DNA from 3 places in the Brevibacillus sp. 1238 genome. Region 3 is predicted to be linked to each of the others. Evidence: riboswitches for the same ligand, from Rfam matches in the RefSeq annotation. Region 3 holds a riboswitch; each other region holds the start of a gene.
What was found. A riboswitch is a leader RNA that binds a small molecule or an ion and turns the genes downstream of it on or off. The one in region 3 is predicted to bind S-adenosylmethionine.
Positions count from the first base shown of each region.

Region 1: linked by a shared signal. The riboswitch ahead of M2298_RS07945 (aminotransferase class I/II-fold pyridoxal phosphate-dependent enzyme) and the one ahead of M2298_RS22935 (homocysteine synthase) in region 3 are both predicted to bind S-adenosylmethionine.
Region 2: linked by a shared signal. The riboswitch ahead of M2298_RS16555 (pyridoxal phosphate-dependent aminotransferase) and the one ahead of M2298_RS22935 (homocysteine synthase) in region 3 are both predicted to bind S-adenosylmethionine.

Region 1 covers NZ_JARXWC010000003.1:77,200-87,215, reverse strand. Annotated here, with positions in the region: gene M2298_RS07985 (MBL fold metallo-hydrolase) at 1-275, opposite strand, end outside; gene M2298_RS07980 (hypothetical protein) at 341-841, shown strand; gene M2298_RS07975 (hypothetical protein) at 917-1,462, opposite strand; gene M2298_RS07970 (hypothetical protein) at 1,529-1,975, opposite strand; gene M2298_RS07965 (DinB family protein) at 2,110-2,589, shown strand; gene M2298_RS07960 (PhoH family protein) at 2,944-4,278, opposite strand; gene M2298_RS07955 (YhcN/YlaJ family sporulation lipoprotein) at 4,476-5,087, shown strand; gene M2298_RS07950 (trans-sulfuration enzyme family protein) at 5,115-6,305, opposite strand; gene M2298_RS07945 (aminotransferase class I/II-fold pyridoxal phosphate-dependent enzyme) at 6,302-7,465, opposite strand; SAM riboswitch class I at 7,561-7,686, opposite strand; gene M2298_RS07940 (pyridoxamine 5'-phosphate oxidase family protein) at 7,775-8,230, opposite strand; gene M2298_RS07935 (DUF5665 domain-containing protein) at 8,405-8,713, shown strand; gene M2298_RS07930 (hypothetical protein) at 8,720-10,016, opposite strand, start outside.
Region 2 covers NZ_JARXWC010000006.1:272,395-282,410, forward strand. Annotated here, with positions in the region: gene M2298_RS16515 (sensor histidine kinase) at 1-775, shown strand, start outside; gene M2298_RS16520 (ThiF family adenylyltransferase) at 811-1,836, opposite strand; gene M2298_RS16525 (molybdenum cofactor biosynthesis protein) at 1,842-2,549, opposite strand; gene M2298_RS16530 (SPL family radical SAM protein) at 2,659-3,477, opposite strand; gene M2298_RS16535 (2OG-Fe(II) oxygenase) at 3,492-4,205, opposite strand; gene M2298_RS16540 (methylated-DNA--[protein]-cysteine S-methyltransferase) at 4,198-4,734, opposite strand; gene moaC (cyclic pyranopterin monophosphate synthase MoaC) at 4,967-5,449, shown strand; gene M2298_RS16550 (MFS transporter) at 5,453-6,733, shown strand; SAM riboswitch class I at 6,830-6,943, shown strand; gene M2298_RS16555 (pyridoxal phosphate-dependent aminotransferase) at 7,028-8,209, shown strand; gene M2298_RS16560 (hypothetical protein) at 8,427-8,897, shown strand; gene M2298_RS16565 (LysR family transcriptional regulator) at 8,935-9,846, opposite strand; gene M2298_RS16570 (extracellular solute-binding protein) at 10,000-10,016, shown strand, end outside.
Region 3 covers NZ_JARXWC010000013.1:34,693-44,708, reverse strand. Annotated here, with positions in the region: gene M2298_RS22950 (AAA family ATPase) at 1-594, opposite strand, end outside; gene M2298_RS22945 (MFS transporter) at 651-1,859, opposite strand; gene M2298_RS22940 (ArsR/SmtB family transcription factor) at 1,859-2,905, opposite strand; gene M2298_RS22935 (homocysteine synthase) at 3,140-4,441, opposite strand; SAM riboswitch class I at 4,532-4,640, opposite strand; gene M2298_RS22930 (rhodanese-like domain-containing protein) at 5,203-5,514, shown strand; gene M2298_RS22925 (SCO family protein) at 5,596-6,219, shown strand; gene M2298_RS22920 (YqzG/YhdC family protein) at 6,222-6,560, opposite strand; gene rnjA (ribonuclease J1) at 6,847-8,520, shown strand; gene M2298_RS22910 (BrxA/BrxB family bacilliredoxin) at 8,609-9,037, shown strand; gene M2298_RS22905 (aldo/keto reductase) at 9,109-9,981, shown strand.

The DNA of each region.
Region 1 (10,016 bases), on a different contig from region 3:
GGATTGGTCAGCCACTCTTGTTCGAGCGGATGAATGTACACCGGAGCTTTGGTCAGCGCTCTTACTTGATTCAGCCCTCCGATATGGTCGAGATGCGCATGGGTCAACAAGATCGCTACGACGTTTTTACCGGCAATTTCCTGGAGCAGCCGCTCTGGCTGCATGCCTGGATCAATGACAATCGTTTCGTTTGTTTCTTTGTTGGTCAAGACGTAAGCATTTGTTTGAAAGCCTCCCAAGGCAAAAGATTGGACGGCGAGATGTTGGTCGCTCATAAGAATAGGAACCTCCCTGATTTTTTGATACGATAAAAAGAAAGCTTGCGAAAAGGATGAAGGATATGCGACATATGTACGGAATCGAGCTTGCGATCCCCGCCGGGAAACTGCCCGGGTTCTATGCTCAAGTCATACATAAAATCGGAGACCATGTCAATGTCTTTGCTCGGGACAAACTGCTTTTTATTGTCGAGAGCGAAGAAGAGCGGGACAAGCTTGCGGCGATCTTGCAAAAATCCAACATGCTTGGGGAGGAGTTCTCCTTGCTGCTGCTTCCTCCCCAAGCCGTAATAGACGAGGGGGCTGATATCGGCTTCGTCACGGAAAATGGCCATACGTTTGTTTATGCAGATCAAGTCGCGCTGTTTACGGCAGATAAAAACTCCGGCTCGCCCGACGATCGCTGGGCAGCGGCCGAGCAATGGAAGGAGCATGTCAAGGGCACGATCCCCCAGGCGGATCAAGCGGATACCATCTACCTCATCGACAGCAATCTGGCGGAGCTTGCCGCAGGGATCGCCAAGGCATACAAGGTCAAGCTGGACTTTCTGGCTTTGTCGTAACGTGCCTTCGCGCCGCGCATAAAAAAGCAGGCGGGCTCCCTTTTGGAGAACCCGCCTGCTTTTTTGCCGAGACGACTACTTGCTGTCAAAGCGGAACCAGACTACCTGACCGCCCGAGACGCCGAAGTTGGCCGTATATTTGCTGCCTTCGTACACAACCTCGGTTTCTCCGGACCCTTCGCCGTACAATTTTTTCAGTTGTTCCTTGCTGTCGTACATGGACAGCCCGCGGAGCGTCTGAAAGCGTGCCGCATCTTCTTTTGCCACGCCGCCCAGCATGATCGAGATCAGTTCGCCTTTTCTGACCTTGACGAGCAGCTGTGTGCGATCGATCAAAAGCATGCCCATGACCGCCTCGCCCTCGCCTTTTGCCATTCTCTCCACCGTATAGCTTTCGCGGGAGATCATGTCCATAAAATCGGCTTTGGTCGGCTTTAGCAAGTCCATCGCTTCCTTGATGTTTTGGCCGAGGTAAACCCCGCTGACGCCATATTCCTGCTGATTTTCCGGATCAAACGCCCCGGCTGGCCCTGCTTGCGACGAACAGGCTGCCAGCATACAAGCAAGCAGTACAAACAGTCCAAGCATTCGGAATGAATTTTGCCATTTCAACGTGCCCACCTACTTTGCGGTATGTACTTTTGCTATCTTACCGCACGCTGCAAGCACGGTTCAACCAGGTTGTGCTCACTCCCGCGGACCGCTTACTTTTTGCCGCGGGCGATTGGGTGGCTGATTGTGATTGACCGATTGCTTGAAGCCTTCCAAAATTTTCAGGACGGAAGCGAAAAACGGCGAGCCGAACACCGCGACGATGCCCCACAGCCACGTTCCCACCTGCCACGGGTCTTCGACATACGCCGTCTGTGCGCCCGTCAAGATCAGGGCGGGGTCCAGACCGAGCATGCCAAAAATGACGCCTGCCGCCAAAACAGAGATGAGCAGGTTGAAAAATCGCTTGTAATTCATCAGCCGCGCCGCATGGTTTTGATCCTCCCAGCAATCTTCCTTCGGCTCATAGTCCGTCGACAAGAACGGAATAATCGATTTGAACGCTTCCGTCACACCTGCCGCCGCACTGGAAACAGCCGTCACATACACAAAAAAGGCGATGGATGAGTCCAACGTGACCATATGCGCTCCCTCCTTTTTACATGTGTATGAAGGCAGCGGGACAACCTTGCAAAAAATAGCGAGCGCTTGTTTTCTGAATCGTTTTTTTACGGTAACATGGAGAAGAATGGAAATGGATGAAAGGTGGTTTTGTCATGCAGGATTACTCATTTGTATGGAATCAGTATGATATGATTCGCGGCATGTTTCTTGAAGGCTTGTCCAAAACATCCGAGCAAGAGGCAGAGATTGTTCCGGCAGGATTCAAAAACAACATTCACTGGAATATCGGCCACATCTTGCTCACGCAGGATTACTTGTTGTTCGGACCAGCCGAAATGAAATGTCCTCCGTCGTATGCCGCTTTGTTCAGCCCCGGCACAAAGCCCGCAGACTGGCAAGGCGATGTGCCATCCATCGAGGAGCTGGCGGCACAATTGAAGGAGCAGCACGCCCGGGTAAAAGAACAGTTGCAAACGAAACTGAATGACCCGCTGCCCAAACCGTTCCAGTTGGGTGACAAAGGTGTCATGAACACGTATGGCGAGATGATGGTCTTCACCCTGTTCCATGAGGGCATGCACATCGGCACCATTTCCGCTTTGCGCAAAGCAATCGCCCATTCCAACGCTTAACTTTTTGACTCATTCGCCAACAAAGCAAAACGCGGAACCATTCCCACGGTTTTTCGCGTTTTTTATGGCCCTCTTACCAAGCAAAAATGAAACCGCCCCCAGATTGGGAGCGGTTCTTTGTCGAGCCCGATTGCTTATGGGGTTTTACCGGTTATTCTCTTTGGCACTTCAACCTCCCTGAAGAGATTAGGTTACCCAAGAACTCGGCTTATTTCCATTCGACTTTCGTCGATTGCTAATTCATGATTATCCACGGATCTTCGCCTCCTGCAAGGCATTTCGCCGTTTGCTACATGAATCTGACGGGCTCGACAACTATAGTATGGTCCGCAAAACGATTTTCATACACGCTTTTTACAACAAATCGGCCGCGAGTTGTGCAAGCACGCTCCGCTCGCCTTTTTCCAGGCGGATATGCCCGGCCAGCTTCTGGTCTTTGAATACTTCCACTACATAAGTCAGACCGTTGTTGCTTTCGTCCAAATACGGATGGTCGATCTGCTCCGGGTCGCCCATCAAAACGATTTTCGAGCCGTCGCCTACCCTGGTCAAAATCGTTTTTACTTCGTGCTTGGTCAGGTTTTGCGCTTCGTCAATAATGATAAACTGTCCCGGAATGGAGCGGCCGCGAATGTAGGTCAACGCTTCTACTTGCAAGCTGCCCATTCCCGCCAAAATTTTGTCGAGATCGCCTGGGCGCTTTGTGTTGAATAAATATTCCAAATTATCATAAATCGGTTGCATCCACGGCCGCAATTTCTCTTCTTTCTCGCCGGGCAAATAACCGATGTCTTTTCCTAAAGGAACGATAGGTCTTGCTACCAACAGCTTTTTGTACTTTTGCTGATCTTCAATCTGCAGCAGCCCCGCAGCCAAAGCCAGCAACGTCTTGCCTGTTCCCGCCTTCCCCGTCATGGTCACGAGCGGAATATCATCTCGCAGCAACAGCTCTGTCGCCATTCTTTGCTGCACATTTCGGGCCCGGATGCCCCAAATCGGATCGTCATCTGATACAAGCATTTCCAAAGTTTTGCCGTCAGGGTCTACTTTTCCAATCGCGGAAATGGACGGGTTGCACTCGTCCTTCAATACGAGAAACTGGTGCGGATAAAAGCGATAGCGAGGGAAACAGGTAGCCAGATGAAGCTTGCGCGTCGCGTAGTAAGACTTGATGATCTCCGAGGCTACCATCATCTTTTGATAGCCGGTGTAGATGCTGGAAAATTCACCTACGACGCGATCCGAAAGAAAATCTTCCGCTGAAATGTTCAAGGCATCTGCCTTCACACGCATGAGCGCATCCTTGCTCACCAAAATGACGGGTCTGGGCTGTGGGGATTGGTTCTCCTCCTCCTGCAAATTGAGTGCGACCGCCAAAATGCGGTTGTCGTTCGTCATTTCCGTAAATTGCTTTTGCAACTGATGGAGCGAAGAATGGTTCAGCTCCACCCGAAAGAGCCCGCCTGTCTCCAGGGTAATGCCTTTGTGCAAATGACCCAGCTCACGAAAACTGTCAAAGAGCCGCGATACGTACCGTGCGTTGCGGCCAATTTCATCCATGTACCGCTTTTTGGAATCGATTTCTTCCAACACCACTGCGGGTATGACAATTTCGTTGTCAGCGAAAGAGAACATCGCCCGTGGATCTTGCAGGAGTACGTTGGTGTCCAGTACGTAGATTTTCTTCAAAATCTCGCCTCCTATTACCCTTCTTATATACGGTATGCAATTTTTGGAGGGATGCTCAATTGTGGCGACGTGATGTACTACAGTCTATGTTCGGTCGAACAGAGATAGACGACCCTTGGCAGAATGAAATGGGGCGGAGGGGAACAAAATACAGGTAACCTGCCCTCCTGATCGGAGGCACTACGGGGAAAGGGAGTATGCGTGTGAAACGGATCATCATTGGTTGCCTGGGTGCGAGCCTTGTTTTGTCAGGGTGCATGGCGGGCAACAAAGCGAACCAGGCTGCGCCACAACCCAACCAACAGCAAGCGCCCCATACCCAGCGCGTTCAGCAAACGGCACCGGAACCAGCTTACAACCAATCTTCGCAGGCGACCGCCGACCGTCTCGTCCAGTTGGCTACTCGCGTGAAAAAAGTCAATGGCGCCACAGCCGTCGTGATTGGCAAATACGCCGTCGTCGGGATCGATGTAGACGCCCAATTGGATCGACCGGAAGTCGGCGTCATCAAGTACACCGTGGCAGAAGCGCTGAAAGAAGACCCGCAGGGGGCCAATGCCGTCGTAACAGCCGACCCGGACATCGTTCAGCGGCTGAAAGAAATGGCGGCAGACATTCGCAGAGGCCACCCGATCTCCGGCTTCGCAGAGGAATTGGCCGACATCGTCGGACGGATCATTCCGCAACTGCCGCGAGATGTCAGAAAGCGCGAAGAAACACCGGCGCAGGAAAATCAGCAACAACAGATCAACAACAATGGGCGTACCCCGCAAGGAAAAATCAACGTAAATCGCACTGGCACTCCATAAGAAAAAAGAGGCATAGCCCCCGGGTCGTTACACCCGGGAGTATGCCTCTTTTTTGCTTGGAATCGCGGATGGCAATGGCGGCAGTGCTTCCAAAGCCTGTTTCAAGTCTGCCAGCAAATCGTCCGCGTCTTCCAGACCTGCGGACAACCGGATCAAACCGTCTGTAATGCCGCGAGCTTGCCGCTCCTCTGCCGGCATCGCCGCATGCGACATCATGACCGGATACGAGAGAATCGTCTCCACCGCGCCAAGACTGACCGCTACAATCGGCAGCTTTACGCGGTCAAACAACGCTTTTGCCCGCTCGCGGCTCCCGACGTCAAAAGACAATACGGCGCCGTGGCCGCTCGCCTGTTTTTGCTGAACGAGATGTCCCGGATGCTCAGCCAAGCCTGTATAGTAGACGCGGCTCACTTCGGGGTGGCAAGAAAGCCATTCCGCCAAAACTCCGGCAGACTTCGTGCTGACATCCAGACGCGCTTTGAGCGTCTTCAGCCCTCTCATGACCAGCCAGCAATCCTGAACGCCGAGAACGGCTCCCATGCCGTTTTGGATGAGGTACAGCTGTTCGCCGAGCGCTTCATCGCGGGTTACCGCCAGACCCGCGACAACGTCGCTGTGGCCGCCGATAAACTTGGTTGCACTGTGGATGACGATATCCGCCCCCAGCTCCAATGGCCGCTGATAGTACGGCGTCAGGAACGTGTTGTCCACGATGACGAGCAGGTCATGCTCTTTCGCAATGGCGGAAACGGCAGCGATATCGGTCACTTTCAACGTCGGATTGGACGGAGTTTCCAGATAGACCCCTCTGGTAGCCGGAGTGATCGCCGCGCGCACCGCTTCCGTCTGTGTCGCATCCACAAACGTGACGGAAATTCCCATTCTCGACAGCACTCTCGTCAGAAAACGGAAAGTGCCGCCGTACACATCTTCCGCGACCACGATATGATCGCCCGCCGAAAAGAGCATGAACACACTGGAAATGGCCGCCATGCCGGAAGAAAAGGCGAACCCGCGCGCTCCGCCTTCGAGTGCGGCGATCGCTTCTTCCAGCGCATGTCTCGTCGGGTTCCCCGAGCGGGCGTAATCGTATGTGCCCGGCTGATCGATATCAAACTGATGAAAAGTGGAAGCCTGGTAAATCGGAACCGACGACGCACCTGTAAACGGATCGATGCCTGTGGAGCCATGCAAAACTTTTGTCGCGAAATTCATCGAACAGCCCCCCCAACGACGAGACTTGCATCCAACGCTTGAAACAAATCAGCGATCAAATCATCCGGATGTTCAATCCCCACCGAAAGCCTCAGCAATCGATCGCACACGCCGACATACGCCCGCACTTCCTCAGGGATGTCTGCGTGAGTCTGTGTCGCCGGGTACGTACACAACGACTCTACCCCGCCAAGACTTTCCGCAAAGGAGACGACGCGCAAATTTTGCAGAAACAAGCCCACCTGCTCCTGGGAGCGTACCCGGAACGAAACCATGCCGCTGTATCCGCTCGCCTGGCTCGCCTGAATCTCATGCCCGGGATGCTCTTCCAGTCCGGGATAAAACACTTCGGCAACGGCTGGATGTTCTTTCAGCTTTTTCGCTACCGCGAGCGCATTCGACTGGTGTCTGTCCATGCGCAGCGCCAACGTTTTCATGCCGCGCACCAGAAGCCAGCTATCCTGCGGCCCCAGCACGGCGCCGATCGAATTGTGCAAAAACCGGATTTTTTCCGACAACTCCTCGCCCTTTGTAACGATCAACCCTGCCAGCACATCGTTGTGTCCGCCCAAATACTTCGTTGCGCTGTGCAAAATCACATCAGCCCCAAGCTCTAGCGGGCGTTGACAATAAGGAGTCATGAACGTGTTGTCTACAATCGTCAAAAGCCCGTGTTGCTTGGCCAGGCTGGTTATTTCACGAATATTTGTAATCTGCATGAGCGGATTGGTCGGCGTCTCGACGAAAATCGCTTTCGTCTCTGCGCGCAGCGCCTTGTTCACCGCTTCCAGATCGCGCAAATCTACGTAAGTAAAAGCAAGCCCGTAACGGGAAAGCACTTGTTCAAACAAGCGATACGTCCCGCCGTACAAATCGAGCGATACGATGAGGTGATCGCCTTGGGAAAACAACCCCATTACCGTATGGACTGCCGCCATCCCGGACGCGCAGGCAAAGCCGGCATCGCCTCCCTCTGCCTCAGCGATTGTCTCTTCCAAAACAGAACGGGTAGGATTCGCCGTCCGCGTATAGTCAAAACCTGTGCTCTGTCCCAGCGCCGGATGGCGATAAGCGGTAGCGTAGTAGACGGGGAAGCTCACCGCACCCGTTTTCTCATCTTTGCCTACGCCTGCCTGAATCAATTTTGTTTCCAGTCTCATACCGTAATTCTCTCCCTCCAATGATGTCGAGGGGCATGAAAAAAGCCCCCTTTCCTCTGAAAGAAGGCTTTGTTTACGTCGCCGTAAGCAAGACCTTCTCATCTTTCAGAGTTAAAAAACTCTGCAGGAATTAGCACCATTATCTCCCCGTATGAACGAACATACAGGTGATTGGTTGCCGGGCATCATCGGGCCAGTCCCTCCGCCTCTCTGGATAAGAAGTTTGCTATTCAATTTGAATGACCTAATACTAAAGGATAGCGCTGTTTCTTGTCAACAAGATTTTCCACAAGAGTGTGACAACCGCGCCTACGCTTTTTTCAAGGCGTCCATGACCTGATTGTCCAGCTTCGCTGCGGCATTTTTGTCGTATGTCTTTTCGTACTGAGGCTCTACGGATATGCGCGAACCGTAAAACATCACGTCTCTGACAGAGTCAATCGCAATCTCCGCCATCGCAAGCTTCAGGGGAACCCCTTCCAGCCGTTCTGCCTTTAGCTCGGCGCGCCCGTTGATCGCAAAAGAAGAGCCTGCCCCGATCAAATGCAGCACGACCTGCGGTTCTTTGGCGATATTGGCGAGAATGCGGGAGCGGCTGTCTACAGCAAAACGGATGAGTCCGCTGTTCACAGCAAAAGTCCAGGACAAGGAACTGACGGATGGCGCACCTGTCTCGTGATCGACTGTGGCCAACGTCACAAAGCGCTCTTTTTGCAGGAGCGCGAACAGTTCTTCCGATAAGGTTTGGGATACGGTTTCAGCCATTCGGATGCCTCCTCGTATACTTTTGTACGTCTATTGTACCCCTCCCGCAAGCCGGAGGCAAACCTTTCCTCCCCGCCTTGATTCTGGTCGGCTTTTTCCCTAAACTGGTAGAAAACAATGCTTCCAGGAACAAGGAGGTTGAAACAAGTGGCTCCTACGCCTACAGATCGGCTCATGCACAAAATAGATCAAGTCCTCCACGAGCTTCAGGAAGTGCGGAAAATGAACGAGCGCATGGATAAGATCGCCATGTTTTTGGAGGATATCCGGCTTGCTGATGTCATCCAAAATTACACAGCCCCGCGCAAGCTGCTCTGGATCAATTTCCTCGCAGGTCTTGCCCGGGGTCTTGGTTTGACGATTGGGACTGCTATCGTTCTCGCACTGCTCGGTTCGCTACTGACACAATTTCTCTCGATCCCGATCCTCGGCGACTACATCCGCGAACTGGTCGATTACGTCCAGACTTACAAACAGCCGTAACAGCAGCTACTTGTCTTTCTTTTTGTCACGATCGTCGTCATCTTCGTCACGATCGCGGTCATCGTCGTCCCGATCGTCATCGTCCCATTTGCCATCGTGTTTCTTCCAGAAGCCGTACGCTTTGCCATTCGGATGCTTGTGCTTCTTCTCATCCTCATCATGCTCAGGCGGCGCGACGATGACCTTCGTGCTCAGGACGATGTCTGCTTGCTTGACCAGCTTGTCTTTTACATACAGTTCAAGCTGAATCGCTTTGGCCGTGTACGAGCGATCTTTGTACGTCAATTCCAGCGTGTACTCGCCCTTGTCATTGGGCTTGATCTCTTTTTTCTTGCCGTCTGGTTTAATCGCGAAAAGCTTCGCCTTTTGCTTTTTGTCCCAGCCCTTGACGGTACCTTTCAGTTCGATCTGCTTTTTCTTTATGTCGTGCACAGCTGTGCCCGCAATGCTGTAGTCTACTTCCGGATTGTTGTCCGGTGTCTTTTTCGGCTCAATCGCAATCGAGTCCTCGTCCACCTTTTTCCCGGCCTCATACACTTCGATCACAGCCTTGCTGCTCTTGGCATCCGTCGTCGGATTCTCGAAAGTCACACTGAAGCTGTCAACGTTATCGAGCAGCTTTTTCAGGCTGGCCTCTTTTCGCACGCCGTTATACGTGACGACAACCCGCTCCGCCCCGTGCTTGACAATCCCTTTGACTTGCCACTCTGCTTTTTTCGCGTCATAAACCGTGAACATATGGAGCAGCCTGTTTTTGTCCTCTTCCGTTTGCGCTACGAGCTTTACTTTCTCCGTGTCGGCAAGCACGCTTCCCGCAAAAGCCTGAACAGTCACATACTGCTCGGCGGACGTACCGACGGCAGGGAAGCTGACGGTAAACGAGTGCTCGCTGGTCGGCACCGTCTCGATGATATCACCGTTCGGCTTGGTCACGACCACCTTGGTCACGTCCGGTGTCACAAGACCTTTGATGTACACCTTGTCGCTTTTCGTCTGGGCGCTCACGCTGACCAGTTGCTCATCCGCTTTCGGGCTGCGCACTTCCAGCCAGATGTCGTTGTAGTAGTCGCGATAAATCCGCTCCCATTCCGCCTTGTTCGTTTCCATATACGATTGCAACTTTACGTTCAAATTAATTTTATCGACGATAATGTACAGATGGTCTGCCTGTGTTTTCAGGAGCGTGTTCAGCGTAGCCGGATCGCTTTGGACAAGCTCCTTGAGCTGATATCGGGTCGCTTTCTGTCCTTGCTCATTCATGACTACCTTGGATGTTTCGGCTGCTCCTGTCGAGCTTGCGTCC
Region 2 (10,016 bases), on a different contig from region 3:
CATCAATCACATGGCGGAGCAATTGCAGGAAATGGAGAACATGCGCCAAGAGTTCATTTCCAATGTCTCGCATGAAATCCAGTCGCCGCTGACTTCGATTCGCGGCTTCGCCCGCGCCCTGCAAAACGACAGCCTGAGCGCCGAAGAGCGTCAACATTACTTGGAGATCATCGAAACGGAAAGCAACCGCTTGTCCAAAATCAGCGACAACTTGTTGAAGCTGACCTCGCTGGAGGGCAAGCATCACCCGTTTGAACGCAAGCGCTATCGTCTCGATCAGCAGTTGCAACAAATCATTTTGGCTTGCGAGCCGCAATGGCTGGACAAAGAAATTGAAATGGAGCTTGATCTGGAAAAGGTGTACATCGTGGCTGACGAGGACATGATGAGCCAGGTGTGGAACAATCTGCTTGCCAACAGCATCAAGTTCACCGAGCCGGGCGGGCAGATTCGCGTCGCACTGCACGAGCAGCAGGGCGCTGTACAGGTGCGCATTTCCGATACGGGGATCGGCATCGCCAAAGAAAATCTCGAACGCATTTTTGAGCGGTTTTTTAAGGAAGACAAGTCGCGCAATCGCACAACAGGCGGAAGCGGTCTTGGACTGTCCATCGTCAAAAAAATTGTGGAGATGCACGAGGCGACCATTTCCGTGGAGAGCGAGCCGGGAAAAGGAACGACTTTTACAGTAGCATGGCCGAGCGAGCAGGCGGACGCTCAAACAGATGGGCAGCCTGGCGCCGAGGAACAGCATCGAAAAAGAAAAAGACCTTGAGAGCCATACATTCTCAAGGTCTTTTTGTCGTGGCATTACGCCCCGATGTATTTGGCGTGCAGCGATCTTGCTACGCTGACCTCATCCGTTCCTTGCACGAGTACGCGCCCGTCCGGGAAGGCGACGAGGGTGTATGCATCGACGTGGAAGCGGAGCAGGAATTTGTTTTGCTCAATTCGGCCCAGTGGAGCGAGCCGTGCTGCGAGAGCGTCCAAATCGAGCGAGACAGCAGCTCCCGGCGAGATTTGCACCGTGTCTCGGCCACAGAGAGAGACTGCCTGTCCGTCCTGTGATTCGGGCTGCAAAAAGGTGTACTCGTGCTTGCCGCAGGTTGGGCAATCGCTGCGGCGGGCATTCGCCACTTTGATTTGCTGGTGGCGGTTTTGCCAGATTTCAAAATGCTCCAGATTCAAGTTGAGGTCGTCTGTTGCGCCGACCAACAGCTTGAACGCTTCGGTAGCTTGATACGAAGCTACGATATGAATGATCGGGCCGATGACGCCCGCTGTATCGCAAGTGGGCATTTCGCCCGGGTTGGGAGCTTCCGGGAACAAACAGCGCAAACATGGCGTGATGCCGGGACGGATCGTGGTAAACGTGCCCGTCGCACTGACAGCACCGCCGTACACCCACGGAATGCCGTGCTTGACGCAGACGTCGTTGACCAGATAGCGAACCTGGAAGTTGTCTGTCGCATCCAGCACCAGATCGACGTCAGAAAGCAGTTCCTCGGCGTTATAGGCGGACAGATCGGCGACAATCGGTTCGATGACGACGGATGAATTGATGTTCGACAGCTTGGCGTGGGCTGCAATCGCTTTTGGCAAATGCTCGGCGGCATCCGTCTCGTCGTAGAGCATCTGCCGCTGCAAGTTGCTCGGCTCCACGAAGTCGCGGTCGATCAGGCGGACAAAGCCTACTCCGGCGCGAACCAGATGATTCGACAGCACGGTGCCAAGCGCCCCCATGCCGACGATGGCCACACGGCTTTGTCCGAGCTTCTCCTGCCCGCTGCGTCCGATCGGATGAAACAGGATTTGACGGGAATAGCGTGTATCCAAAGCGACTACTCCTCCTTTCCGTACTCGGAGGCAAGCGGATTCCACGGGCCTTGCTGGTGGCCTTTCCATTCGCTGCCGTCTTCCCACATTTCTTTTTTCCAGATCGGAACGATTTGCTTCAGTCGTTCGATGGCGTAGCGCCCTGCTTCAAAAGACTCGTTGCGGTGCGCAGTAGCGACGGCGACGACGACTGCGATTTCCTCTACAGCCAAGTCTCCGATGCGATGATGCATCGCGACGGTCGCGCCAGGCCAGCGTTCCTTGATCTCGTCCGCGACCTGCTTCATTTTTTCCACTGCCATCGGTTCGTACGCTTCATAGGACAGGTAGACCGTGCGCTGTCCGTGCGTAAATTCGCGCACCGTCCCGACAAAGGTGAGAATCGCGCCTGCGTGCGGGTTGCTCACGAGGCTGACCAGCTTGTCCGCCGAGAGCTTTTCCCGGGTAACGGCAAAAAAGGGCACTTCTTCGCCGCCGCTGACTGGAGGCAAAAGAGCGATCTCATCCTGAGCGGAAATGACGCGATCAGGCTGGGCGTATTCGTGATTAATGGAAACAAAACTGCTGCCGAGCAGCGGGGCGAGGACAGGGTACTCTTCCCGGATTGCTTGCAGCAGATCGTGTACAGTAGCGTTTTCTGGCAAAGTCAATTGGATGTCGCGGGCATTGGCGCGTTCGGCCAGTCCGGCAAACAACAATACGGTAATCGTCAAGGCAATTCCTCACTTCCGCTTGTAAATGACAGTTCTCTATGGCTTGACGATATCACAATCGGAGAGAGATGCCAATGAGCGAAGGGCTGCAAGGTGCACGCTAAAAGGGCTAGGGGGCGAATCCCTCCTGGCTGATTTTGACTTCGCCAGGGGCGAAGACGCGCAACAGCCGCTTGTAGACGATCCGATACGCGGAAGGTCCCGCCCATTCCTCTAGTCCCGCTTCGCTGAACAGGGCGGGGATGCCGTTTTTGCTCGTCCGTTTGCCGCCGCTGCCGTCTCCCATATAAAAATCGTCCAGGCAGACGCGCGTGACCAGCGGCCGCAGCAAGTCGGGAAACGCTTCTGTGCTCGGCAAGGCCGGAGCGATCGTCGCCTGGGTCGGGACGCCAGCGGCAGCCAGTCGCTCCAACGCTTTCAGCCGAGCCGCAATCGGCGGAGCCTGCGGCGAAAACAGCTTGCGCATATCCTCCCGGTCGGTTTCCACCGTCATGCTGACCCGTACACGCTCTCCGAGTTGAACGAGCAAATCGATATCGCGTGTGACCAGCGGGCTGCGCGTCTGAACGAGCAAAAAGTCGGGTGGATTGTCCGCCATGACTTCCAACAGCGAGCGCGTCACCTTTTCCCGGTACTCCGCAGGCTGATAAGGGTCTGTGCTCGACGACATGAAAATCGTGACCTTGCCTTTTGCCTTTGCTTTGCTCAGCTCTTTGGCAAGCAGTGTGGCTGCTTCGGTTTTGACGTCGACCCACGTGCCCCAGTCCAAACCGCGAAACAGCGAGACAGGCATTTGCCGCACGTAACAGTAAGAACAGGCGAACGAACAGCCTGTGTACGGGTTGAGCGAATGCGTGTAATCCGCGAGAAAGCCGCTGCCTTTATTCAGGAGCGACTTCGGTTGTTTGTAAAAGAGCGTGCTTTTCAAGCTAATCCCTTCTTTTACGTAGCGTCGTGGAAAATGATGCCCAGGCTGTACCGCGTGCCTGTCGTGATCGTGCTGACTCCGTGACGCATCGTCGTTTTGTAGTAGCCACGCGTTCCGGCTACAGGGCGGTAGGAGGTGGGGAAAATCAATCCCGCCCCTTGTTCCAAGGTTATCACATGACCTCTGCTTTGCGCGCGTGGCCGTTGCTCTGTCAGGAGAAATTCCCCGCCGGAAAAGTCTTTTTCCTGCTGATTTAAGACAAACACAACCTGAAACGGAAAAAACAGCTCTCCGTACATATCCTGATGCAGACAATTGTAGCCGCCTGCTTCGTATTTTAAAATCAGCGGCGTCGGCCTGGTCTGTCCGTGCTGGTGACAATGATCGAGAAAATCAGTCAGAGCCGCAGGGAAAGCAGCCGTATGTCCGAGCAGTTGCCCCCAATGATTGGCTACTGGAGCCAGCCGGGGATACAAGCTTGCCCTGAGCTGTTGGACGAGCGGCGGCAGCGGAGCCTGATAGTAGCGATATTCGCCGCTGCCAAAGCGGTAGCGCTCCATCGGGATTGTTTTGCGAAAAAGCGAGTCAGCGGAGTAGCCCGCGATCAACTCCTGACATTCTTCTTCCTTTAATAGGCGCGGGAGAGTGGCGTAGCCTTGTGCATCCAACTCATGAACGATCTGCTCCCAGCTTTGCGCGTCGATTCGATTCGCCAACGTGTCAGACATGGACAGCGCTCCGTTTCACGCTCGTTTTCTCCAGCTTGAGCAGCTCTGTTTTCATGGGGAGGCCGCCGCGATAGCCTGTAAGCTTCCCGTCTTTTCCGACCACCCGATGGCACGGAATCGTCAACAACAACGGATTGGCGCCAATCGCTGCGCCCACTGCCCGGACAGCCGCGCTGTTGTTGATGTGGGCAGCAACGTCGGAGTAAGAGGCCGTCTGTCCGTACGGAATTTGCTGCAACGCCTGCCAAACCGCTTGTTGAAAAGGAGTGCCCGACAGATCGTGGGCGACTGAAAACTGCTGGCGTTCTCCCTGCAAATACTCGATGATCTCTTTGGCGTACGGAGCCAGCCGAGCCGCATCCTGGACGAGAGCGTATCGGGGTTTGCGCCGCGCTGCCCATTGTGCCAATTCGTCAATCGGGTGGTGATTGGAGCCGACGAAAGCAAGTCCCTTCTCTGTTGCTGCGATGTACAGACTCCACTCGCCATGCTCTACTTTTGCCCAGTATATGTGCTGATTTTTGTTCATTTTGTTTGCGCCTCCTTAACAGTTGCCAATGTACGCACAGTATACCTTTGTTTTCGCGATTCCGTACGTTTTCGGCAATAAATCAGCAAGATAGTGAAAGCGGTGCGACATGATTTGCCAAAGACAAATCTCGCGGTGTTCCCATTGCTTTTCGCAAGCGGCGGGAGTAAGGTAGAAGAAGCAAAGTTGTAAGCGGGTTACGGGATCGTACAAATGGAGGACGAACAGGAACATGAGTGATCAACTGACGCATTTTAATGAACAAAACCGTGCACGCATGGTGGATGTTTCGGAAAAAGACATCACCAAGCGGGAGGCCGTAGCGGAAAGCAAAATCGTCATGAAGCCCGAGACGCTTCAGCGTATTCGCGAAGGGCGGGTAGAGAAGGGGGATGTGCTGGCAGTCGCGCAAGTAGCGGGAGTCATGGCTGCGAAAAAGACGTGGGACATCATTCCGATGTGTCATCCGCTTTCCTTGACCGGGATTGATATTCGCTTCACTTTTGAAAACGAGACGACGCTGGGCCTGGAAGCAAGCGTGCGGACGACCGGAAAAACAGGCGTCGAGATGGAAGCTTTGACAGCGGTAAGCGTTGCTGCTCTTACGGTGTACGACATGTGCAAGGCGATGGACAAAGGCATGGTCATCGGGCCGACCTGTCTGTTGAGCAAATCAGGCGGGAAGAACGGCGATTTTCGTCGGGGAGAGAACTAGATCATGAGACAGAAATGGGAATCCTATCCGAGCAGCATTCGTCTTCTGGCGGTTGCTGCCATCATTTTTTCTACGGGTATGGCATGTATATGGCCGCTCGTCACAATTTACATTCACGATTACTTGGGGAAGCCGCTGCCTGTAGCGGGTTTTTTGCTGTTATTGAACCAGGGCGCGTTTTTGATCGGAAGCATCACGGGTGGCATGCTGTTTGACCGCTGGGGAAGAATGCGGACGATCATAATCGGCTCTGTCGGCATTATTTTGATTACAATCGGTCTTGGACTTACGCACGATTTTACCGTGTATACGATCTTGCTGCTGTTAAACGGGCTGTTCTACGGAACGCTGTCTCCTGTCATGAACGCGCTGGCGGTCGTTTTGTGGCCGGAAGGCGGGCGCAAAGGAATCAACATGATTTACGTCGCGTTGAATGCGGGAGTGGCGGCAGGCTCGGCGCTGGGCGGACTTTTGGCGAGCGTATCGTTTTCCTGGACCTTTTTCGGGAACGCACTCACGCAAATGATCGTTCTCGCCATCTTCGTGATCTTTTTGCCGCGCCATCTGAAAGCGGCGGAGAATCGGCCACTGCCTGCTTCGCCAGCGGGCGAGTCGGACACGAGCAAGACCGATGCTGACGGACAGCTTGGCGCACATGGCGCAGGAGAGCTTCAGCCAACGCGAAAAGTGGTTTGGGGAGCCTTGCTGTTTTTGTGCAGCGGCTTGCTGATCAGCTGGATTGTGTACGTGCAATGGACGACGGTGTTGTCGACTTACATGCAATCTTTGGGCATCTCCTTGCGCCAGTACAGCTTGCTGTGGACGCTGAATGGCGGCTTGATCCTGTTTGGTCAACCGCTGATCGCCTGGGTCATTCGCCGCTTTGCTCGCACGCTGAAAGCGCAAATGCTGCTCGGCTCCTACGTCTTTGCCTTGTCGATGCTGATTTTGTCGCAGTCGACCTCCTATGCGGGCTTCGTCGCCGCAATGTTTATCATGACGTTGGGCGAAATGCTCGTCTGGCCAGCCGTTCCTGCCGTAGCCGCACAAATTACGCCAGCAGGACGTGAAGGCTTTATTCAAGGGCTGATCGCGGGAACAGGCTCGGCAGGGCGGATGCTCGGACCGTTGCTCGGCGCGATCATTTTCCAGCACTTCCAGGCGCAAGGGCTTTTGTACATCATGGCAGGGCTTGCGCTCTTGTCCGTGGCGTTTTTCGCCTTCCACACAACGTTTTTGAATCGCCGTCAAAAGGTGGCTGTGCCAACCGCAGAAAAGATGTAGCGAAAAAAGGCGAGCGTCTGCGGGGAAGCATCTTGACACGCCGAGAGCAGGCAATGTAGTATGAAGAAGATTAAAAACAGTATATTCCGTGTGATTTACTTATGAAGAGAGGCGGAGGGACTGGCCCTATGAAGCCCGGCAGCGGATCTGCGCGTGTAGCGATGCAGATGCTGTGCCAATTCCAGCAGGAGCATTCCTGACAGATAAGGACGTGACCAAGCTGATCTCCCCCTTTTTCTGTACGGAAAAAGGGGGTTTTTGCTGTATGGGCGAAAAGAAAGGAACTGAAGAGAAATGCGTATCCAACCTTCCGACATGATTGACCGACTGCCAACCCAATTTTTCGCGACGCTGGTAGCGAAAGTAAATAAAGTCATCGCCAACGGGCACGATGTGATCAACCTGGGGCAGGGAAACCCGGACTTGCCGACTCCTCCCCACATCGTAGAAGCGCTGCAAGCACATACAGCCAACCCGCTTCACCACAAGTACCCGCCTTTTTCCGGCCGACTGGAACTGAAGCAGGCTGTTGCGCACTGGTACAAACAACAATTTGACGTAGACCTTGATCCGGAAGAAGAAGTAGCGGTTTTGTTCGGCAGCAAAACAGGACTGGTGGAAATTTGCCAGGTGCTGATGAACGCAGGCGACGTCGCGCTCGTACCGGACCCGGGCTATCCGGATTACTGGTCGGGTGTGGCGGTCGTCAATGGTCGGATGTCGATGATGCCGCTGACAGCAGAAAATCAGTTTTTGCCGGACTACAGCAAAATTCCGCAAGCCGATTTGGATCGGGCCAAGCTGATGTTTTTGAACTATCCGAATAACCCGACAGCGGTGAATGCGCCGTTTGAATTTTACGAGGAAACGATTCAATTTGCCCGCAAGCATGAGATCGTCGTCTGCCACGACTTTGCCTACGGCGCGATCAGCTACGACGGCAAAAAGCCGGTCAGCTTCATGCAGGTGCCAGGGGCAAAAGAGGTCGGTGTCGAGTTTTACACTTTGTCCAAAACGTACAACATGGCTGGCTGGCGCGTAGGGGCGATGGTCGGCAACCGCGAGCTGGTGAGACTGATCAATTTGATTCAGGATCATTATTTCGTCAGCCTGTTCGGTGCTGTGCAAATGGCCGCGGTAACCGCGATGACCGAATCGCAACAATGCGTTCGGGATTTGGTGGCTGTTTACGAAAGCAGACGCAACGCCTTGTTCTCCAATCTGCACCGCATCGGCTGGCAAGCGCCGCCGTCCCAAGGCTCGTTTTTTGCCTGGCTTCCGGTTCCAGCCGGATTCACTTCCATCGAGTTTTCCGATTTGCTCCTGGAAAAAGCGCATGTCGTCGTTGCTCCCGGTGACGGCTTCGGCCCTACCGGGGAAGGATACGTTCGCGCCGCGCTGTTGTCGAGTGAAGAACGTCTGGCGGAAGCGGTACAGCGCATTGAGAAATTGGGACTGTTTGCCAATATCAAATAGGATGAGAACGGACCGCACTTTCCTGCATGAGAAAGTGCGGTTTTTGTTTGGAAATCAGGGGAATAGCAGGAGATTTTCTGGGTAAAATGTAAGGGCCATGCGTTTTTGGAAACCAAGACAGGCAAGGCGAATAAAAATCATTCTCACCGTTGACAGATAATGATTTTCATTATAGGATGGTAATGATAATTGATCTCAGCAAGAGCGGGAGGGTACTATGCGCTATCAGATTAACGGTTACACGGACATGTATACGGTGATCGCCAACGAGCGGAAGATCGGTGGAGCCATTGAAGCAGCTCAGGTTCGACTGCGCACGGGAGAGATTTTTGCCAATGCGGTTCTCACTCGTTTGGAAATGTCAGGTGCGCATTTTTGCTCGATCGGATTCGTCACAGAAGAAGGCAAGCGGCTGATTGTGCACGTAGATGATATCAGCATGATCGCAGATGCGCGCCATGTAAATGTATGTGAGCTGACCAATGAATGCATGCGTGCAGAGAAATGCGCGGATCGCTTGAAGCGTTTGAAGCGTCTCTGTGAGCTGAACGAAGGAAGCTGTACGCCGACTTTCCAGGAAGAAGCGCTGCTTTTGGCAGAGGACATCGGACTGGATGAAGCACGCGGACACGTAGACTTGTCTTTCTTGCCGCAAGCAGAAAAGGCTCGTGTTGTTCGCATCGCGTAGAATAGCTATTTGATTTACATAATCGCCCCTTTCCCTTTTACAGCGGAGAGGGGCTTTTTGCGTGCGGGCGTTGATGCTGCAAAAACCGGATGAAGCTCTGGACCGGATAAGGCATGATGTCGTCCTGGCGATAGACGAGGCAAATGTGCCGGCGATTGACGTAGCCGGGCAGTTCGCGAACGATCAGTTCACCAGTCTCGCTTTCGCGCACGACGCTGCGATACGGCAGGACACTGACGCCCATGTTGTGTTTGGTCGCTTCCTTGATCGTCTCGATCGCCCCCAGCTCCATGCGCACTTGCCAGCGCAGCTGGTTTTCCTGGGCCCAAAGTTCAGCAAGCTCGCGTGAGGTGGAGCCTGCTTCGTGAATGAGAAACGGCTCGGATTGCAAATCAGTCAGCTCGATCACGTTTTTTTGGGCAAGCGGATTTTGCGGAGCGAGAACGAGGCGCAGCTCGTCGGCAAGCAGCGGAATGACATGCAGACCGTCCTGGGGCTGCATGGACAACGAGACAATCGCCAAATCGATCTCAAAATCGCGCAGCAGCTCCATGAGCGGCCGCGCTTTTTTTACGGTCAAAATCGGCAGGACGTGCGGATGCTCCGCCTGAAATGAAGCCAGATAAGGGGGAAGATAGTAGGTGGCAGGCGTATAGCTCGCCCCGATTTTCAGCGTTCCTCTGCCGCCGTGGCGAAACTCCTCCATGACTTGTCCGGCCTCTGTGAGCAAAGTGGACACTCTGCGGGCATAAGGCAAGAGCGCCGCTCCTGCTTCCGTCAGGCGAAAGTGCCGCGGCTGCTTGTAATACAGCTCCACGCCGAGGTCGCTCTCCAGTTTTTTCAGGTGAAAGCTGACGGTTGGCTGCTTGATATGCAAAGCTTCGGCGGCTTCGGTCAGCGACTTGCATTGAGCGGAAACGGCAAATACGCGCAATTGCTGAATATTCATCGAGTCGATCCCTCCGCCACCAGTATAGATACTCTCTATCGTTCCATCAATAAACATAGACGTTATTTAACACAAGCTTAGCATCTCATTTACTTTCCGCTCACACTAATCGCGTAAAGTTGTCGGTAGGAAAAGAAATGGGAGGGAAACGGAATGAACAAGAAAAATCG
Region 3 (10,016 bases):
TATTACGGGCTGAATCGTCTCCAGAGGAGAGCTGCTGCGAAATCTGCGCAAAATCTCCTTGGCGTCTTCGCGTGTGCCGTAGCCAAGCGACAACCGGAACAGGAAGCGGTCCAGTTGAGCCTCTGGCAATGGATAAGTGCCTTCTGATTCAATCGGGTTCTGGGTGGCGATTACCAGCATGGTCGAAGGCAGTGCCAATGTAACGCCTTCAATCGTTACCTGGCGTTCTTCCATGCATTCCAGCAAGCCGGATTGGGTCCGCGGGGTCGCGCGATTGATTTCATCAGCGAGCAGCACGTCAGCGAAAACAGGCCCTTTGCGCAGTTCAAACTCGCTCGTGCGCTGATTGAAAACATGCAAACCTACTACATCGGACGGGAGCAGATCGGCAGTAAACTGAAGGCGGTTGTACGTTCCGCCGATCGCTTGGGCCAAAGTTTTGGCGAGTACAGTTTTGCCCATGCCAGGCAAGTCCTCCAGCAACACATGTCCACGCGCCAAAAGAGCTGTTACCAGCAGGCGGACCTGATCTTCTTTTCCCACGATTACTCGGTTTACGGTGGCAAGCAGGCTATCCAGAGCAGGATGAGTCATGAGATTTCTCCTTTATGTAGATAGGGTATGGGGTGATGTCATTTCCACGCATTTCATTATACATGGAATATCCTATATTTTACAAATTTTTGCAAAGCAATCCCGCCGATGGAAACGGCCACGATCAGCGCACCGATCGCGAAATAGAGCGGGCGAATGCCGACGCTGTCGCTGAGCGTTCCTCCCAGCCAGATCCCTATAGGCATTGTAGTGCGAACGATCAGCAGACGCACTGAGAATACGCGTCCCATCATCCCGGCTGGGACGTGCAGTTGATAGAGTCGCGTGCTGTGCAGTTGAAAAAAGGGGGCAGTAACACCCGCCAACAGCTCGATGGCGATTGCCAGCTCGATGAACGGAGTGAAGCCTAAAGCGACAAAGCTCAACCCGCCTGCCACCAAGGAGACGAGCATGACTAAAGAGGGCTCCAGATGATTAAACAGCTTGGGCACCAGAAAAGTTCCGATGAGGTAGCCTAACGGATAGCCTGCCAAAAACAATCCCGCATGCAGAGCCGTTCCGTGCAGCTCGCCCGCCACAAACGGCAGATTGAGCACCAGAGTCACACCGACCGCGAACTGCACAAGTGCGGAGTACAGGCTCAAATAGAAGAGAAACGGTTTTTCCCGAAAGACGGACAGCCCTGCCTTGAACATGAAAAGCCATGATTCTGCTGTTTTGGCAGGAGGGACCGAAGTCTTTTCGCACAAAAGCAGAAAAACTCCGCTGACGGCATACCCGATGGCGACCAGGCCCAGCACATGTGTGCCGCCGATGCTCGCGACGAGAATCCCGCCCAGCGGCGGGCCTGCAATCATCGCGATGCGCATGGCACTGTCCAGATAAGAGTTGGCTTGCAGCAGCGATTCTTGTTTGACAAGAGTCGGGAGCAGCGATTGGCTCGCTGGCACGTACAGCGGTTGAACAAGACCGTTGATCAGCGATGTCAGATAGAGCGGCCAAAGAGCGTCAGGCGCATAGGAAATCGCCAAAAAAGCACAGCCGAAAGCCGCACAGCGCATCCACTGGGAAAAGAGCATGACGCGCTTTTTGTCAAAGCGGTCAAGATAAGGGCCAGCCACAAGCTGCACCAGCAGCGAAGGCAAAAAGTAAAGCAGCCACATTTGTCCGACAGCAGTCTGGGAGCCGGTGATTTGGTAGAGCAACCAGCTGTTTGCCAGCGTCGAAAGCGATGCGCCAAACTCGGAGATCAGCTGACCGAGCAAAATACAGGTGTAGGAACGGTTTTTCCAGAGCGGAATCATCAAAATCCCCTTTCCAGAAACTGATCGAGCAGGAGGGAAAGCTGGGATACGGACTGGCTGCGCAGGCGAAACCGGGAGCCGGACGCTTCTACCAGACGCGCGGAACGAAGCATGGACAAATGGTGATGAACCGTCGATTTTGCCATTTGCAGGACGTCGGTCAATTCCTGCAAGCTCAGCTCTTTTTCCGCCAGCATTTTGACCATGCGGAGCCGCTGCTCGTCTCCGAGCGCCTTGAAGCTTTGCACCAGAGCCTGCGGCGGCTGGTACGGGTCGATGTGCTCGCTCATGTTTTCATCGGCGACCGGGTAGTAAAAAATTTTCGTGCCCGCGTCATCGGCCTGCACCGTCCAGGGGCGATAAATCGCTTGGGGGATTAGTAGCACACGAGTGACGGTTGGCTCAGGGGGATAGCTTGCTCCGGTTGCCCACTCCACCAGTGCTTCAGGATCGAGCTTGTCCTGCATCGCGCGCTTTTGCGACGAATCCTTTTCCAACATACGCCGGATGCTGGCTTCTTGCGGCTTGATGTGTGTCTGATACCAGCCTTCCATCAAGGTGAGCAGATGCTGGCGCAGTTCATTTGTATCGACAGAGGTGATATGGGCAATATACGCTGCAAAAAAGAGGTGGTCCCGGCATGCTGCTTGCAAAAGCTCGGCGTCTGCTGCGCTGCCCTGCGCGGCATTTTCGCGTGCTTGCTGTCGTTCCTGGCCCAAAAAAGGCAGGGCGTGGTAGCGCAACTCTTCTGCCGACAGCTCGCTGACAACATGCAAAAACGATTCGAGATCGGCAAAAGGCTGGTGGTGGAGCAGTTGCAGCAACGTCTTCCAAGTGTTGTGCCTTTTGGCGTAATCAACTTCAAGCTCGACGGATTGCGGAAGCGCGCTCAGCATGCTGCTCCAGTGCTCAGGCGGATGCTCCAGCGTGTGGTGAATCTGATCGTAAGTGGCGACGGCGATTCCGAGTGCGGCTTCAAAAAGCGGTGAGCAAGCGAAGTCGAGCTGGTAGGTGGTGCGTGCACTGCCGATGTTCCATATTTTCAAAGCGGATCACCCTTTTCCCATTTTTTTCATAGATCAAATTCTAAAATATTCGAACTGTTAATTCAAGTTATTTCGAATGAATAGTTCAATGATTTTCGCATCTGTTCTTTTTTCTCTGCTGATTTAGTTGAGACTATCCAGTGAAAGACACAAAAAAACGAAAAAACCACTTCCCTGACGAGAGTGGTTTTTTCGTTTTCGCTTGAATGAAAAGGTATGGTGTTGTAGGAAAACCTATACCTTGCTCACGGCAACAGCTGCTTCCAAAGCTTGCTTCAAATCGCCGATGATGTCTTCGATCGCCTCTGTTCCGACAGACAGACGGATCAATCCGGGAGTTACTCCTGCCGTTAATTGCTCCGCTTCGTTCATTTGCTGGTGCGTCGTGCTCGCCGGATGGATAACGAGCGACTTGGAGTCGCCTACGTTTGCCAAATGAGAGAAGAGCTTTACGGATTCGATCAATGTTTTGCCTGCTTGCACGCCGCCGCGGATGCCGAAGGTGAGGATGGCGCCAGCGCCTTTTGGCAAATATTTTTGCGCGAGTGCGTAGTTGGCGTCGCCTTCAAGACCTGGGTAGCTGACCCATTCCACTGCCGGATGCTCGGCGAGGAATTTCGCTACCGCGAGTGCGTTTTGGCTGTGGCGCTCCATGCGCAGGTGGAGTGTCTCCAGACCTTGCAGGAACAGGAAAGAGTTGATAGGAGCTACGGCAGCGCCGATATCGCGTTGCAGTTGCACGCGCGCTTTGATGATGTAGGCGAGCGGGCCGACTGCTTCTGTATAAACGACTCCGTGATAGCTTGGGTCTGGCGTCGTCAGACCAGGGAATTTGCCGTTGTTCCAGTCGAATTTGCCGGAATCTACGATAATGCCGCCAATCGCCGTGCCGTGTCCGCCGATGAATTTGGTCGTGGAGTGAACGACGATGTCAGCTCCGTGCTCGAACGGACGGGTCAGGATTGGCGAAGCGAATGTATTGTCGACAATCAGCGGCACGCCGTTTTCGTGCGCGATGTCCGCAATTGCCTGCAAGTCGGCCACGTCGATGCGAGGGTTGCCGATCGTCTCGCAAAAGAGCGCCTTGGTATTATCGTTGATGAACGCGCGGAAGTTGTCCGGATTGGACTGATCCACAAAGTGTACTTTGATGCCCAGGCGTGGCAGCGTATGGGCAAAAAGGTTGTACGTCCCGCCATACAAGCTGCTGGATGCGACAATCTCGTCGCCCGCTTGCGCAATATTCAAAATCGAGAAGGTGATGGCTGCCTGACCGGAAGAGGTTGCCAGCGCACCTACGCCGCCTTCGAGCAGAGCGACGCGCTTTTCAAATGCGTCTTGGGTCGGATTCATGATGCGCGTATAAATGTTGCCGAACTCTTTCAAAGCAAACAGGTTGGCAGCATGCTCCGTGTCACGGAAGACGTAGGAAGTCGTTTGGTAGATCGGAACCGCGCGCGAGCCTGTTACCGGGTCTACCTCCTGTCCGCCGTGTACGGCGAGCGTTTCCGGTTTCCATTGTTGTTGGTCAGACATGATCATCTCTCCTTTTTATATGGGGGTAAGGAAATAAAAAAACGGAGCGTTCTCCTGAGTAGAAGAAGGCTCCGGCTATGCGCGGGTGTGCGTTCATCTCTCAGAATCTATGGATTCTGCAGGAATTAGCACCGCGCAAGACTCGCTTGCTGGTTGCCGGGTTTCATAGGGCCTGTCCCTCCACCGCTCTTGATGAAAATGTAGCTTTCAGTTGTTGTCATAATTGTATGAAAAACCATACTTCGCTGTCAACATCAAATGATTAAGTTATCGGGGTGGATTTTGTGGATTTTAAAGATTTACCCGTTCATGCTGTTGCCCATAAGATCCAGAGAGCCTGTCTGGTAAGCTCTGTTTACATGGTTTGTATGAGGGTTTCCTTCATCTGAAACCAAATGAGTTGCCTCACGAGATTGTTTTCCTTTTTTGGCATACAAGAGGACCGCAGCCAGAGTGCAAACAGCCAAAATTCCAAGGACATACATCATAGAAATAACTCCCCCTCACGCTAAGCTTCATCAATTATCAGCGTTCTTTTTCATGAACTGGCAGACATGGTTTTTTACTTGTAATTTTATAATTTTATGGTCATTTTTGTAAATTCTTTGAACTTGCAAGCAACCGAGCCTTGCTGTCACAAAATTGCCCCTATATCTCGGCGCTTTCGCAGCTCCCGCCGTTAGAAAACGCCTGGGGCCTATGATATGATGGAAATGGCAGAAAACGACTAAACGATTGTACATATAGGAGGAAAAAACGCGATGAGCCATGGCGTGAAGGAAATTACACCACAAGAGCTGCTGGAAAAGCTCGCGGCAAAAGAACAGCTTCAGGTGATTGATGTACGCGAGGTGGAGGAGTGGAACGAAGGCCATATCAAAGAGGCCAAGCTGATTCCGCTCGGCTTTTTGCCGCATCGCACCGACGAGCTGGACAAAGACATTCCGGTCATCATGGTGTGCCGAAGCGGCGCACGCAGCCACCGGGCAACTGAATATTTGTGTGAGCTTGGCTTTGACGCTGCCAATATGGTAGGCGGAATGCTGGCATGGCCTGGGGAAAAAGAAGTCTAGAAAGACAGAGAAAATGTGCGCTGCTCGCCGCTGCAAGCAAAGCGGGATGGCGCATGAGATGTGCAGGGGAGGCAGGAAATCGTGAGTGAAGGAGCACAGCAACAAGGGTCAGCGTTGCAGCGCCATTGGTTTACGGTGCTGGCAGGCTTGATTATCCTTGCGATTGTAGGTGTGTTCGGCTACAAATACTTGGCAAAAGATCCGATTCCGGTGATGAAGCCGATCGCGGACTTTTCGTTGGACAACAGTGACGGAACTTCCTATACGTTCTCGCAAGGCAAAGGCAAGGTGCGCCTTGTCGAGTTCATGTTTACCAATTGCCCTGATATTTGCCCGGCAACGACGTACAACATGTCCAAGCTTCAGGATCAGTTGAAGGAGAAAAAGCTGTTCGGCAACAAGGTTGAGTTTGTCTCGATCACCTTCGACCCCGACTTTGATACGGCTGAGGTTTTGCAGCAGTATGCAGCGAAGTTCAAGGCTGATCAAAGCGGCTGGAAGTTTTTGCGCGGAGATGCCCAGGCGGTGGAAAAAGTAACGAAAGACTTCGGGATCGCGGTACTGAAGCAGCCTGACGGTTCTTTTGCCCACACCGCCCGCATGTTCCTCGTCGACGGTGACGGCAACATGCGCCGTGCTTACGGCATGGCGGCGGACATGGACATGGAGCAAATGATGAAAGAAATGGAACAGCTCGCTGACTAGACTCAGACGGTTTCTTCGTACGTGATGTTCACGACTCGTTCCGTTTGGTTTTCAAATTCAATATGCACAAGAAGCGCCCACCTGCGATTGCCCTGCTGGAGCAAGAGCTTGAACGTCTCCTCTGACGTGGTGGGCGTTTTTGCTATGCGCCCGACATGCAAATAGTCTACGATTTGCGCGTGCGGATATTTTTGCATCGTTTCCTGCATCGCCAATCTGCCCCATTTGGCATATGGCGGCTGGGCATTTGCTGGGGCATACTGGAAAAAGAACAGCAGCAAACTTGCGGCCAGTGTAGCGAGAAAGCTGCGCGTGAGGAACATGTTCATGGAAGAATGCATGGCGGAGGCTCTCCTTTTTCGTGTTGGAAAACGGGCTTGCCATGTAGTCTGAAGTCTTTTTAAAGCGGTCATTCGTAGAAAATCCTTACACGTGCAAAAGGGGGCTTGCGGCCGGAGCAGTCGCTTGATGCCCAGCTTTTGCTCGAGTTGGAGATACCGCGTATCAGTTTTCTAATATTGACCGAAGATGAATGTGTGGAATTAACAAGACAGGATGAAACGAACGCCTCGCGTTGTGTTACAATAAGAATGGCATGCTTGGTTCGGGTTCCCAAAATCATGCACGATGAAGTTAGGAGGAAAGAGTTTGAGCGACGTTAAGATTTTCGCAATGGGCGGCCTCGGCGAGATCGGAAAAAATATGTATTGCGTCGAGTATGAGGATGAAATTATCATCATTGACTGCGGGGTGAAGTTCCCCGAAAATGAAATGTTCGGTATCGACCTGGTCATCCCCGATATTTCCTATTTGGTGGACAACCAGCACAAGATTAAAGCACTTTTGTTAACGCACGGACATGAGGATCACATCGGAGCGATTCCTTATATTTTCAAACAAATTAACGTGCCGATCTACGGTGGTCGTCTGACCCTGGGCTTGGTCAAGGCGAAGCTGGAAGAGCATCGCATGCAAAATGACGTGAAGATGATTCCGATCTCGGAAGATACGGAAATTCCGTTCAATCGACTGAAAGCGACTTTCTTCCGTACGAATCACAGCATCCCGGATTCGCTCGGGGTTGTGCTCCACACGCCTGAAGGCATGGTTATCCATACAGGCGACTTCAAATTTGATATGACTCCAGTCGGACAGACCACAGAGTACGGCAAAATTGCCAAACTCGGCGCGAGTGGCGACGTTTTGGCTTTGCTTTCCGATAGTACAAACAGTGAGCGCTACGGCTTCACCATGTCAGAGCGCACAGTTGGCGAGGGGATTCTCGATGTGGTGCGCAAAGCGCGCGGTCGCATCATCCTGGCTACATTCGCGTCCAACGTGCATCGTCTGCAACAAGTGGTAGATGCCGCTGAACAGTGCAACCGCAAAGTCGCGGTCATCGGCCGCAGCATGGAAAAAGTGTTCCTGATTGGACAAGAACTGGGCTACATCCAGATGCCTGAGGGTATGCTGATTGATATCAAGCACATTGACAACTACGCAGACAATCAGGTGCTGATTATTTGCACGGGAAGTCAAGGCGAGCCGATGGCGGCGCTGACCCGGATTGCTTCCGGATCGCACCGCACTGTGTCGATCTATCCGGAAGACACGGTGATCATCTCTGCTTCGCCGATTCCGGGCAACACGATCAATGTCAGCCGGACGATAGACAAGCTGTACCGGGCAGGCGCAAACGTCGTGCTCAGTCACGTGTTTGACATTCACGCGTCTGGACACGGAAGCAGCGAAGAACTGAAACTCATGCTCAACTTCATTCGTCCGAAATACTTCATTCCGATTCACGGTGAATACCGGATGCTGAAGACGCACTCCAAGCTGGCGCAGCAAGTAGGAATTGACGAGAGCAACATTTTCCTCATGGACAACGGGGAAGTGCTGAACTGCAACCGTGAAAAGGCATGGCTCAGCAAGGTGCACGCCGGAATCGTGCTGATCGACGGCAGCGGCATCGGAGACGTAGGCAACATCGTTCTGCGCGACCGCAAGCATTTGGCGGAAGATGGCCTGATGGTCGTCGTCGTCAGCCTCGATATGAAAAACTTCAAGATTCTCACGGGACCAGACATCGTCAGCCGCGGTTTTGTCTATGTGCGCGGTTCTGAGTCGCTCATTCAGGAAGCGACGCTTCTGGTTCGCCAGCGCCTCCAGGAAGCGCTCGACAAGAAGATCAAGGAATGGTCTGAGCTGAAATCCCAGATCAATGAAGTAATCAAGCCGTTTATTTATGAAAAGACCGGACGCAATCCGATGATCCTCACCATTTTGATGGAAGTGTAGAACGAAAGCACTTCTGCGTTCTCGCGAGGGCTCGATCAGGTTATAATAATACGTAAATGGAAACGTGATACAAAGGAGAGGTTGCCCCATGATGTCTTATGAAGCGTATATGAGCCAAGTGATTCAACCGATGCGCGATGAATTGACCCGCAACGGATTTCAAGAGCTGCGCACGGCAGAGGAAGTTGAACAAACATTGCCGAATGCAAAAGGTTTGACTCTCGTAGTCGTTAACTCCGTATGCGGCTGCGCAGCAGGACTCGCTCGTCCGGCAGTGGTTCATTCCTTGGGCCATTCCACCAAGCCAGACAACATCTATACTGTATTCGCAGGTCAGGATAAAGAAGCTACGGCAAAAGCCCGCGAGTATTTTGAAGGCTATGCGCCGTCGTCTCCGTCTTTTGCGATCATGAAGGACGGCAAAATCATGACGATGATCGAGCGCCATCAGATCGAGAACAACGATCTGCAAACCATCTCCAACCTGCTGACCACAGCTTACGAGACATACAAATAAACAACAATGACCATGACAAGGCGCTCGGAATCGGGCGTCTTGTTTTACATCCGAAAGGAGCAACCACCAGCATGCAGACCCGATCATTTGGACGAGATCCCCATCAAGTTTCCTTGCTCGGATTCGGTGCGCAGCGGATCGTGGACGAGCACGATTGCAGCGAAGAGCAGGCAATCGCGATTATTCGCCGCGCAGTAGAAGCGGGCGTCAACTACTTCGATACAGCTCCGAGCTACAGCGACGGGCAGTCGGAGACCCGGGTGGGCTTGGGGTTAAAAGGCTTGCGCGACCGCGTGTGGATCGCGACCAAGACGGGAGGACGCACCCGCGATTTGGCTTTGAAAGATTTGGAGGGCAGCTTGAAGCGGCTCCAGACGGACTACGTCGACGAGTGGCGCATGCACAACATCATGCAGCCGCACGATCTGGAAGCGATTTTTGCCAAAGGCGGCGCTCTGGAAGCTCTGCTGGAAGCCAAAGAGCAGGGACTGATCCGCAAAATCAGCATTAGCGGACATACCGACCCGCGCTTGCTGGCAGAAGCGATTCGCCGTTTTCCTTTTGACAGTGCGCTCGTGGCTTTGTCTGCTCTGGATCATTTCATCTACAGCTTTGTCCATGATTTCGTGCCGCAAGCAGTCGAAAAAGGCGTGGCCGTCATCGGGATGAAGGTGATGGGGCTGGGCAAGCTGGCTCCGTGGACGGAGCAGGCGCTGCGCTATACATGGAGTTTGCCTGTCGCAACAGCGATCTTGGGCGTGAGCAAAATGGACGAGCTGGAGGCGGATTTGGCCGCAGCAGAAGCTTTTGTGCCGATGACCGATATCGAACGCGTGGAGCTTTTCCAACAAATCATGCCACTCGTGCGGCCGGATGTCCTGCGCTGGAAAGCCCGCGAATGGATGTCTGGCGAATGGTATCAGCTGCCCGAATTGCCATTTTGATTGAGCCGTAAAGAGAAGGAACCTCTTCTGGATTT